Regions from separate parts of the Paenibacillus sp. FSL R7-0331 genome, predicted to be linked through region 1. Evidence: a T-box and tRNA genes for the amino acid it is inferred to sense, from the RefSeq annotation. Region 1 holds a T-box; the other holds one or more tRNA genes.

Region 1 (6,168 bases):
AATATAATTTCAGTCTGCGGGAGACCCAAACGTATGAGATCATTGAGGATGTGCGTACCCTGCGCAGTGATCTGGGCATCCTGTATATTAATGAGAGCAATTACAAGGTTATGAATAAGCTGTTCAGTGACGGAAATCTGAAATTCACACCGCTGTTCAACACGAACCCGCATGTCTATGTCAGAGCCGCCCATCCACTGGCTGCAAAAGAAATCATTGTGCTGGAAGACATCCTGCCGTTTCCGTACATTACATTTGAGCAGGGGGATAACAACTCACTGCATTTCTCGGAAGAGATGCTTAGCTTCACGCAGATTGAGAAAAATATAAAGGTAACGGACCGGGCAACGCTTACTAACCTGCTGCTCGGCAGTGATGCTTATACGATCGGGACCGGCATAATGGCTTCCGAACTGAACGGCAACGGTATGCTGACCATTCCTTATGAGAGCAACGAAGTGTTTACCGTCGGCTGGATTGCCCATAAGGACCGTAAGCCGAGTGAAATTATGTCCGCTTTTATCGATCTGCTGAACGATCTGGTTGCCAGCAGCTATTTTGATATGAACCAATTCTTACTATAACAGCAGGAGGGTCGTATGATCAGTCCAATTACCGGTTCCGCCAGAAACGCCCCGCCCTTTCGTTATGATATTGTAGGCAGTTTTTTGCGCAGTGAGGGTATTAAGGCAGCGCGCAGTCAGTTTGAACAAGGTGAATTAACCTCAGCACAGCTGGGTGAGATTGAGAATAAAGAGATTGCTGAGCTGGTGAAGCACGAGAAGGCTCTGGGGCTGAAGGCTATTACCGACGGCGAATTCCGCCGCTCCTGGTGGCATCTTGATTTCTTTCTTGGTATAACGGGTACACAGAAAATCATTCTAAACCAGGGAAGCGGCTCAGCCAAGGAAAATACGCAGCGGGCGGAGAGCTTTAAGATTACGGGGAAAATATCGTTCGGGGATCACCCGATGTTAGCTGATTATATGAAGCTGCAGCAGCTGGCCGGTGACACGTTGGCTAAAATGACGATTCCCGCCCCGTCGTTGTTCCACTTTGTGCAGGATTATAACGGAAATGAGATCTATCCTGACCGGGATCAGCTGTTCCAGGATATTATTGCGGTGTACCGTTCAGCTATCCAGGCATTTTATGATGCGGGCTGCCGCTATCTGCAGCTGGATGATACGACCTGGGGGACCCTGTCGAGCGGCAGGCACCGGGCACATCTCCGGAGCAGAGGCGTTGATCCGGATCAGCTGGCCCGGGACTATGTTCGGCTGATTAACGAAAGTATCGCTGACAAGCCTGGGGATATGACGATAGCACTGCATGTATGCCGGGGGAATCTGCGTTCTACCTGGTTTGCTGCGGGCGGATATGAGCCTGTTGCCGAGGCGCTGTTCGGCGGGGCCCGGGTGGATGCTTTTTTCCTGGAATACGACAATGAGCGCTCCGGTGACTTTGCTCCGCTGCGGTTCATTCAAGACCAGTTCGTGGTGCTGGGTCTGGTAACCACTAAGCATGGCGGGCTGGAGAATAAAGAGCAGCTAAAGCTGCGGATTGCTGAAGCTGCGCAGTATGTGGATATTGACAAACTGTGCCTGAGTCCGCAATGCGGCTTTGCCTCGTCGGAGGAAGGCAATATTCTGACCGAGGAAGAGCAGTGGGACAAAATCCGGCTTGTGATCGAGACTGCAAACGAGGTATGGGTGTAATAAGTAAGGTATGGTTTACAAAGGTACAGGGATGTCTTAAGCAGCCGGAAGGGCTGCGGGACATCCCTGTTTTTTGTTTTGCTGATACCGTGTAACTTTGCCGTTGCCGGAAACACTGCTGTAAAGAATAGCTGCACTCTGTACACTTAAAAAGCGCGAAAGTTTGCTCCGGCTCCATTTAAATGTATTTTGTGCAACTATTCCTGCCCGAAATAACCAAAATGAGCATTTTGCGGATTTTTAATTGTACAGAATACACTTATATGTGTAATCCGGGGAGAAACAGGCATTTTAGTTGTATAATGTGCAGTTATCCCTGGTATGTGCAAAGTGTAAGTTACCCGCCAGCACCTTGATACAGCCTGCTAACCAAGCTAAGCGGACAATCGCCATCTGAATCTCTATCAGTCCGTTAATCGGTATCATTCGCCTACTACTGGCCTGAAGCAGCCGCATTTGTATTAAATCCCCTGTTAGTCACGTAGTTGTCGATACTCCAGATCCTGAGCCCGGATTCCCGTGCCCTCGATTCAATCATCCTAAAGTCATCTAAGTACAAGGTATCCGGCGGAAAAACAGCGACTCTGGCCAGCCCTTTCTCCAGCAGCAGCTGATTAACCATCTGATCATTCACGTATACGTAGGCTAGCAGTCTTCCGTATTGATCTCGCTCTGATTCGTCAAATTCCAGATGTACGGTTTGTCCGTCGAGCAGTTCTTTAGTATAGTCACGTGCTTCCAGCGCATAGGGCTCTGGCTGTTCTCCTATCTCCGGCGTGTCGATCAGCAGCAGACGAACCTTCTCGGTATCACCTTCGTTTGTACGGATTCGGAAGGTATCGCCGTCGATGACAGAGGTAACTTCGGCGTCCATTGTTTTCGAAGTGTATATAAATGTGCCAGCTACTTCATAATCTCTTAATATGAAAAAATTCTGTATTGAAATAGCCTTCTCAAGCATTGTGGTTCCCGGTGCAGTAATAATAGAGAGAACTAAACTTACAGCCACTGTAAGTAGAGAGATTTTTTTAACACGTTTACGGGATTTCCGGGCAGAAACATTCCTGCGGCTAAGCATCGACGGTTTGATGAAGCTGATCGCCCAGACGATGATTGCCAGTATGGTTAGTAATAGAAATAATACTGCCGTATAAGATTCAGTGAATAACATCCATCAGAGCTCCTCTAGTAACAATAATGATGCCAGTGTAGCAGAAAATAGCAGCATTGAATACCCGATTGCAGCATTCAGCTGTGCTAAACCCACACAATCATCATTTACATATATCCCCAAATGCTTTATTGTTTTAGCGGGAGGGATAATATGGATCCATATGTTGAACGGCAATATGAACGGCGCGCAAAGCCGGGAAGAATCAGGAACCTGCTCATTGTACTGGTGATTTTAGTAGGAGTGCTTGCGCTGCTTAATCCTGCTATTGAGGATTTTGCTGAATATGCCGTTGATGACCTGCAGGATACGCTGGGCGCTTCGCTGCCGGAAGGTCTTGGTCAGGCAATGATCAAACCGCTGGTGCAGAGTCTTGCAGACAGGGAGAATTACATAATCTTTTCTGTTTTCAGTCTGCCGGATATTCAGGACAGCAGCACCTTTATTGGCGATATCACTGCGAAGAAGCGTTACCTTGGTTTGTTCAAAATCTTTTTTATCGAATTGTAGCTTGAAATTTAAGCTTGAAAAAGCACAGCAAATCATGTTTAAATGGTTTTAATCGGATATGAAAAGCGATGATGAGAAGAGTAGTTAAGCAAACGTTGTTCCCAGAGAGCTCCAGCCGGTGAAATGGAGCAGCAATGTGCCTGACGAAAAAAGTCTCTGAGCTGCATACGGAATTATGCGTACTGAACGCCTAAGGATGGTATGACGGGAGCTCCCGTTACAGAGCTAGGGTATAAGCGTTATGGCCGTACCCGAAGAGGCGGGCCTGGCAACATGTCCGCGAACAGAGGTGGTACCACGGTGCTTATGACAGCTCCCGTCCTCAAGATGACAATCTTGAGGCGGGGGCTTTTTTGTTTTTATTTCAAAATAGAGGAGATTATTAACATGCATTGGGCACAAAAAATCGCAAACGACTTGATCAGCAGCCATCCTGAGCGTCAGACTTTTGTATGCGCATCGGGAATTAGCCCGTCGGGCTCGGTTCATATCGGCAATTTCCGCGAGATTGTCACTACTTATTTCGTCACTCAGGCGCTTCAGAGAGCCGGGAAAGAGGTCCGCTTTATTTTCTCATGGGATGATTTCGACCGGTTCCGTAAGGTTCCCGCGCAGCTGGACGCTTCATATGAGCAGTATATCGGCCTGCCGTACACTAGGGTTCCATGTCCATGCGGTGACCATACTTCCTATGCTGAGCACTACGAGCAGGAGTTTGAACAAGCGCTGAGCGCTTTTGGCATCCTACCTGAATTTATCTATCAGAGCCGTGAATATCAGTCAGGCAGATATAATAAGGCCATACTCCACGCCCTGCGAAGCAGAGGGGAAATTTACGATATCCTGATGATGTTCAAAACAGGCAAAGCCACAGAGGAGGCCAGGGCAGCCTTTTACCCGGTTCAGATCTATTGCGAGCGCTGCGGAAAAGATTCGACCAGCGTTCATGCATTCGATGAGGAATCAGAGAATATTATCTACAGCTGCAAATGCGGCTGTTATAACACGCTTCATGTTCCTCAAGCCTCAAACATCAAGCTGCACTGGAAAATAGACTGGCCGATGCGCTGGGGAATGGAGCAGGTTGTGTTCGAGCCCGGCGGACGAGATCATTCGTCTGAGACGGGGAGCTATAATGTTGCCAAGGTCATGGCGGAAAAAATATTCGGAAATCAGCCGCCGTATTACGTTCCCTATGAGTTCATCAGCATTAAGGGCAGCCATGCCAAAATGTCCAGCTCGTCTGGCCATAACTATACGCCTGAGGACCTGCTGAAGGTATACGGGCCGGAGCCGATCCTGTTCATGTTCGCCAAATACCAGCCGGATGCGGCCTTCAGTATCGGCCTGGATGAGGATGTGCTGCGGAACTACACGGAATTCGAGCGCTTGCGTAAAGCTTATGCCGCAGGGTTGCTGGAGAGTGAAGACATGCGTGCGGCTCTTGAGCTGGTCCGGAGAAATCCTGAAGAGCTGGAAGCGCCGGGCTTCAGCCAGGCTGCGGCCCTGCTGCCGCTGATCAACTGGGACAGCGGGCTGCTGCAAAAGCTGCTGGACCAGGATAGCGGCGCTGCCGGTCAAGCCGAATTATTCCGGCAGACCGCAGAACGGGCCGAGCACTGGATCAGACATTATGCCCCGCATAAGCTGGTTACTGTGAACATCAGTCCGGACCGGGTGCGGTTTCAGTCACTGCAGGCTGCTGAACAGGAGCGCGTAATGGCATTCTGCAGCTTGCTCCGTACCGGCTTTTCCGATGAAACGGAGTTTATGCAGCAGGTGTACGCTATTTGTCACGATGCTGACAAAAAGACGATGAGGAGCAATCAGAAGGCGCTATTTTCCATCCTTTATCAGCTGATTCTGCAGCAGCCGGAGGGTCCAAGGGTTCCTGTACTTGTGCAGGCACTGGGCAAAGAGCGCGTGCTGGCGCTGCTGGAGTTCTAAACAGAGCGCCTATGCCCTTTACGGGATCGTCCCAAGAGAGGTATAATATAACGGACTGTTTATAACTTATGTTGGAAAGTGAGTCGAACACTATGGGCCGTAAATGGAATAATATTAAAGAGAAGAAAGCATCGAAGGATGCCAATACAAGTAAGGTCTACGCCAAATTCGGCGTTGAGATTTATGTAGCAGCTAAGAAAGGCGAACCGGACCCGGAATCGAACCGTGCACTCAAGGTCGTTCTGGAACGCGCCAAAACTTATAATGTACCGAAGGCCATTATCGACCGCGCTTTGGAAAAAGCTAAAGGAAGCGGCGACGAAAGCTATGTGGAGCTGCGCTATGAAGGCTTCGGACCAAGCGGCTCGATGATTATCATCGATGCATTGACCAATAACGTGAACCGTACGGCTCCGCTTGTCCGTTCTGCATTCAGCAAAAACGGCGGCAACATGGGTGTCAGCGGATCCGTAACGTATATGTTTGATCCGACAGCTGTTATCGGCCTGGAGGGTAAATCTGCTGAAGAAGTAATGGAGCTGCTGATTGAAGCCGATGTGGATGTACGTGATGTGCTGGAAGAGGACGAGGCGGTCATCGTATACGCTGAGCCTGACCAGTTCCATGCTGTACAGGAGACGCTTCGCGGGGCCGGTATTACAGAATTCACCGTAGCCGAGCTTACAATGCTTCCGCAGAACTATGTGGAGATCCCGGAAGATGCTGAAGCACAGTTCGAGAAGCTGATCGACGCACTGGAAGAGCTCGACGATGTACAGCAGGTCTATCACAACGTTGACTCCGAATAATCAGGGCTGCCGG
Region 2 (6,168 bases), 970 kb from region 1:
AATTTACAATTTTATACTTATACTAAAGTATTTTGGAGTTGTTGCATACCCCTCACTTCCAAACTATTCCGATGTGGAAATTAAATGTGGTATTTATCTTTGAGACCTGATACATTATTATCATTATTCTCAAGGAGGGAAATAATGGTATGTTGAGAGTTATTGAAGATGTTCGAGAAAATCTGGGACGTTATGAAGAGCTAAACGTGGAGGATTTATTGTTTCTTGAATTAGATCTAAAAAAACTGCTTAAATCAATATCCGAAAAATCAAACACTCTTTCTGCTAATTCAAAAACATCTTCTACCGTCTGCCCTCATTGCTCATCTAACAACACAATAAAGCATACAAAAGGCCCGATCCCACGATTTCGTTGTAAAAAATGTTTACGTACTTTCTCAGTGAACCGGCAGCTTTTGTTCTATAGAAAACAAAAAGCATCTCAGATTATAGACCTCATTGTTTATATCCACACCACTGATATGAGTATCACCGAGACAGCCAAGAAGCTCGGCATCTCATTAAAAACTTATAATGTATGGAGAGATCAGCTTATCTCTGTGCTTCCTCAACTTGCAGATAAATTCAAAAAACAACGCAAAAAGTAGCTAACTTCTGTTCCCCACCATGTTTTTATGAGCAAAAGACGTCATCTGAAAATTTTCTCGCGAAATTTTCTATCACATCTAATTTCCGTACTTTTGAGCATTATTTAGTCTATTATGGTTCGAATTTCAGGTTCTTGTTTTTGAATAACTTAGGCATTCCAATAGTACGCGGAAAATAGTCAAGCTGATTTCAATGTAGCAGTTACCCGATCCTAGATTAAATCAAGGAGGGGTTGAGTGTTAAGGCGGCTTTTTCGCGGGCAAAATCAGCTCTGAATCGAGCGTTCAAGGAGGAGTTTGGGATGCCGCGATTTGAGCAGCAGTACGAAGAATAGTTAATTGACAACCTAGAGAATGAGAGCAACCACAGGCGAAAGAAGTTTATAAGCAATGGATTAGACCATGAGACCGTTGAATTTCTCCGCACCGTCTGGTTCCCGGTAATCGGTAATCCGGATCATTTGTACACGGAATGGGAAGTGCGTGATTTCAATAAAGGTTACTGCTATCTGGATTTGGCTTATATGCCTGGAGGTGTGAAGAGCGGGATTGAAATTAAAGGCTATGGACCACACGCTAGAGAACTGGATGTCAGACGATTCAAGGATTTATGCCGCCGGCATTGCTTGCTGGCTTTGGATGGCTGGACCTTTCTCCCTATCGCATATCCTTCAATTGTGGAAGAGCCTAAACAATGCCAACAGCTGGTTCTGTCTTTTATAGGCAAATTCATTGCAACAGATGTCTCTTCCACTTTAACTTGGCTGGAGGCAGAATCATTGCGTTTCGCAAGACGTCTGCTCAGGGCTTTCACACCTTCGGAACTTGCGCAGCATCTCAAAATTTCTGACAGACACGCCAGACGAATTCTGCAAAATTTGTTCTCCTACAGTTACTGGATATACAGCGCAATCGTACGTACCAGTTGAGGGTGTAACAAAGTAACCAGTGGTTTATCACTAGTTAAGGTTTCGGTTGTACTAAATTGTTATACCTATTGTAATAGTGGGAAGTCGAGTGAATCGTTACGGACCGTACAGCCTTTATTCCCTTCAAAAGCACTATTACGTCAACCTTACGGACTCAGATGCAGTTATTTGCTGATTTTCGTGTGGATTATTGCCTGATGAAGGGGAATAAGCGCGGTACGGTCCGTTAGCGCTCCTAAATATCCCAATCAGAGAAAATAACGTCCGTGGGGTCCGTAACAGTGGATAATAGGATTTCAAAGTAGCAATAGTTAGTCGAAAGCTGGATTTAGTGGTTTTTGGATCGGTCAGCTGTTGGTGTAGACGGTTGGCAGTTGGTACTGGGTTGTTGGCTTTGGTCTTCTTGGGCTATCAGCAGTTGTTGTGGACGGTAGCCAGTTGGTGCTGATGTGTTCGTTATGGGATATCGGAATTGGTTTGTAATTCAGTGTAGTCAGTTGCCGTCGGCAACTGGCGTAGCATTAGCTTTCAATACAATCCCCGTCCCACTCCCAACACAACAAAAAAACGGCATCTCTGCCGTTCTTCATGGGATGGACTCTCAGGGGCTCGAACCCTGGACAAATAGATTAAGAGTCTACTGCTCTACCAACTGAGCTAAGAGTCCATGATATTAAGATATTTGGTGGAGCCAAGGGGGATCGAACCCCTGACCTCATCGCTGCCAGCGATGCGCTCTCCCAGCTGAGCTATGGCCCCATATTAGTTATTGTGGAAATGAAACTATGTATTCTAAATCCTCGTGTGTGTGAGCGTCAAGCTCACCTCGTCGTGTTATTAATTATTTCGTAGCCGACTTCTATATAATACAGAAATCCATTCCTGATGTCAACACTTTTATCATTTTTTTCTCTTCCCTTCCGGAGAACCGCCACAGCACCTATGCAACGCTCCATACCATACAGAGCATTACGGAGCACAGGTGCTGCAGCCTGTCTATAGCCCCTCCATCTCACCATCGTCTTTGGACAGCAGACCTTTCAGTTCCTTCATAAACATGTTGATGTCTTTGAACTGACGGTATACAGAGGCAAAGCGGACGTAAGCCACCTCATCTACCGGATATAGCTGCTCCATGACCAGCTCGCCGATCTGGCGGCTCTCGATCTCAGCCAGGGCGATACCGCGCAGCGTCTTCTCCACCTCTGAGACGATGGATTCCAGACGTTCGACAGAGACAGGACGCTTCTCGCAGGCTCTGATCAGTCCGCGCAGAATTTTGTCACGGCTGAATTCCTCACGGCTGCCGCCTTTCTTGATGACGATCAGCGGGGTTTCCTCAATCATCTCAAATGTAGTAAAGCGCTTGCTGCAACGCTCACATTCACGCCTGCGCCGGATCGATTTATTCTCATTGGCCGGACGCGAGTCAAGCACTTTGGTATTTGTATGATCGCAGTATGGGCATTTCATAAGCTAAGGCCACTCCTTTTACTGTAGTATTAGTCGCCGCTGTTTTCTGTACCCCCATGTTGGGCAGGTAATATTTATTTCCATAAAACACCGTTTTTATCTTGTTATGAATCTGGCGAGTCCGGCACATAATACAGTTACCAACCGATAGGAGGTGAACAGAAATGAGCCAAAACAGCAGCAATAACCTGGTAGCTCCAAACTCACGCGGTGCCTTGGAACAACTGAAATATGAAGTTGCCCAAGAATTGGGTATCACTCTTTCCCCGGACGGATACCAAGGCAATAAAACTTCTTACGAAAACGGTTCGATCGGTGGTTACATCACTAAACGTCTTGTAACGATCGCCGAGCAATCCCTGGCAGGTCAATATAAATAACCTGTCCCCATAAGCTTGCCTAAGAAGTATTAAACGGCTGCATGCCGTTTAATACTTCTTTTTACATAGCAGAGGCTTAAAATTCACTGTAAATCTCCGTGTACTGATTATAATAATAAATCACGCGCTGCACGTAGTGTCTGGTCTCGCCAAACGGAATATCCTTGGCAGCCGCTTCTGTCCCGTCCCATTGTCCACCATCGAGCCAGCTCTGCACCTTGCCCGGCCCGGCGTTGTAGGCGGCTATCACTGCAGTACGGTTGCCGTCAAACTGGCGGGACAATGAAGAGAGGTACCAGGTGCCCAGCTCGATGTTGGCCGACGGCTCCTCTTTAAGCTCATCCAGGGATACTTCCGGCAGCTTGGCCATCTCAAGCGCCCACTTGGCGGTGTCCGGCATGAGCTGCATCAGTCCAAGAGCGCCTTTTTTGGATTCACGGCCAGTCTTGAAATTGGTTTCAACGCGGATAATAGCGGCAACCAGAAACGGATCCGTCTCATATGTGGTGCTGTGCTTTCGGATTTCGTCTTTATAATGAATAGGATAAAACCAGGACATCCAGTTGGTGCCGAGAAACAGAATTGCAGTAAAACCAATGAACAGCAGGAGCAGCACTCTTTTTTTTCGCAGCCAGCTCATAATAAGCCCAGCCTGTCCCACAACACGGCAACCTGCTGCTCAGTCTCGGCAGGCTCGCCGCTGTTGTCAATAATATAATCTGCTCTGCTTCGTTTCTCTTCAATATCCATCTGGGCGTCCAGCCTTGCTGCAGCCTGTTCGGGGTTGAGACCGTTACGCTCCATCAGACGGGCGAGCTGCACCTCACGGGGCACATAAACAGCTAACACCTTATCGAACAGGTTGTCCAGCTTGGATTCATACAATAGAGGAATATCCACAATAATCAGGCGCTGCGGGTCCTCCTCTTCGAGTGCATACATCTGTTCCTTGATTTCCCGGCGGATCGCAGGATGAGTCAGACTGTTCAGCTTCTGCAGGGCAGCGGGATCGCTGAAGACGATCTCCCCCAGCGCAGCCCGGTTCAGCGTGCCGTCAGGCAGCAGTATGCCTTGGCCAAAATGGCCTGCAACAGCAGCCAGCACGGGATGTCCCGGGAGCATGACCCCTTTTGCGATGACATCGGCATCAACGAGTCGTGCTCCTTTTTGTATTAGCATTGCGGAGACGGTGCTTTTTCCGGATGCAATGCCTCCGGTTAAGCCCATAATCATGTACTCACCTCATAACAGCTTCATTATTCCCATAGCAATTAATAATAACGCAGGCAGTGCAGCAGCGTGCTTCATCCAGAAGCTTCCCGACAGCTTAAGGCCGGTTTTCATTCCAAGCAATAAAAAGGTGCCGCTAAACAGGGCAATCATCAGCGAGGTCCATACCGGGCTGAAGCCGAGCAGCGCAGCGCCAAGCCCCGCTCCAAACGCATCCAGCGAGAGTGCAATCCCCAGAATCATCGCTTCCATGGAAGATATACTTCCCGAATCATCTATATCTGCGGAAGACGGCGTACGCAGAATCTGTATAACTACACCCAGATGCCGCAGCTCTAATGAAAAGACCGCGGACTTCTGAGGGCCGGCCTGGGCAGCTGCTGGCATTATTTCATCCGCAGCTTTCCGCTCCGTCTCCTGCGGGCCCTTCTCCTTCTGGGTCAGCATCTGAACCAATGACCAGCAGCCCATTAAGACGAGAATAACCGCTCCAATAATGGAGGCGGCATCCGGAGAGACAACCTTGGCTAAAAGTACACCGACCTGCATGGAGACACAAATGACAATCCCCGAACAAAGCGAGATAATCAGAATGGAGAGCAGCGGTATTTTCATTTTGCGTAAACCATATGTAATGCCTACACCAAAACCGTCCAAACTAAGCGCAAAAGCCAGCAGCAGCAGTGAAAATAATGGGCTGATCACCCGCAATCCCTCCCGTGAAGAAACAGAAGTCCGGAGGAAGAATCATTCCGGTTCTGTTTGCTTGTTTCAGCGTTCTTCACACAGTATATGGGCGGGACGGGCAGTCGGTTCCTGGGCTTTTGCGTCTAGCCGGATCGTTACGGTGTACTTCATCCTTAAATCAGGTAAATCCCGTATCTAATTGTTGTTTATAACAACCGTTAGCGGCTGGCAATTCGGGCAGATATGCGTGCCGCGGCCGCCTACAACGCTTTTCTCGATCAGAGTACCGCAGGTTGTGCAGGGCTGGTCCTTACGGCCGTAAATGAGATGCTGCTGCTGGTAGCTGCCGCTCTCACCCTGACCGTTGACATATGATTTGACCGATGAACCTCCAGCGTTGACTGCATCTGTCAGCGTTGATACGATCGCACTATGCAGCCGGTTCAGCTGCCCGTCCGAAAGCAGCTTCGCTGTCTCCTCAGGATGAATCCCTGCGCGGTGCAGTGCTTCATCTACATAGATATTACCGATGCCGACAATGTATTCCTGATTCAGCAGCAGGGGCTTGATCTTGGTACTGCGGTCCCCGACAATTTCTTTAAACCGCTCCGGCGTAAAAGAAACATCCAGCGGCTCCTGTCCCAGCTTGTTCAGCGGCTTCAGCAGCAGGTCCTCACCGGGATCGAACAGATGCATAGTCCCGAACTGGCGTACATCCGTGTAGCGAAGCTCCGTACCGTCGGTGAAATGGAAAATAACATGAGTATGCTTGTCCAGCAGCTCATCCTGACGGTACAGGCCGTAACGGCCCTCCATCCGCAGATGGGAGACCATAACGAGCCCGTCCAGCACAAACCGCAG

Evidence for each region. The T-box of region 1 lies ahead of lysS (lysine--tRNA ligase). A T-box ahead of a tRNA ligase gene usually reads a tRNA of that ligase, here a tRNA-Lys.
Region 2: it has a tRNA-Lys gene. The T-box ahead of lysS (lysine--tRNA ligase) is inferred to sense a tRNA for this amino acid. The anticodon was not compared.

The regions. Positions count from the first base shown of each region.
Region 1 covers NZ_CP009284.1:3,426,865-3,433,032, forward strand. The annotation lists gene R70331_RS14380 (LysR family transcriptional regulator) at 1-584, shown strand, start outside; gene R70331_RS14385 (5-methyltetrahydropteroyltriglutamate--homocysteine S-methyltransferase) at 600-1,718, shown strand; gene R70331_RS30510 (thermonuclease family protein) at 2,152-2,889, opposite strand; gene R70331_RS14395 (hypothetical protein) at 3,043-3,399, shown strand; T-box leader at 3,459-3,726, shown strand; gene lysS (lysine--tRNA ligase) at 3,787-5,346, shown strand; gene R70331_RS14405 (YebC/PmpR family DNA-binding transcriptional regulator) at 5,439-6,155, shown strand.
Region 2 covers NZ_CP009284.1:2,453,279-2,459,446, reverse strand. The annotation lists gene R70331_RS10035 (IS1/IS1595 family N-terminal zinc-binding domain-containing protein) at 150-608, shown strand; gene R70331_RS31035 (hypothetical protein) at 1,088-1,537, shown strand; tRNA gene R70331_RS10030 (tRNA-Lys) at 2,132-2,204, opposite strand; tRNA gene R70331_RS10025 (tRNA-Ala) at 2,221-2,296, opposite strand; gene nrdR (transcriptional regulator NrdR) at 2,534-3,010, opposite strand; gene R70331_RS10015 (alpha/beta-type small acid-soluble spore protein) at 3,175-3,390, shown strand; gene R70331_RS10010 (lytic transglycosylase domain-containing protein) at 3,467-4,030, opposite strand; gene coaE (dephospho-CoA kinase) at 4,027-4,623, opposite strand; gene ytaF (sporulation membrane protein YtaF) at 4,633-5,325, opposite strand; gene mutM (DNA-formamidopyrimidine glycosylase) at 5,503-6,168, opposite strand, start outside.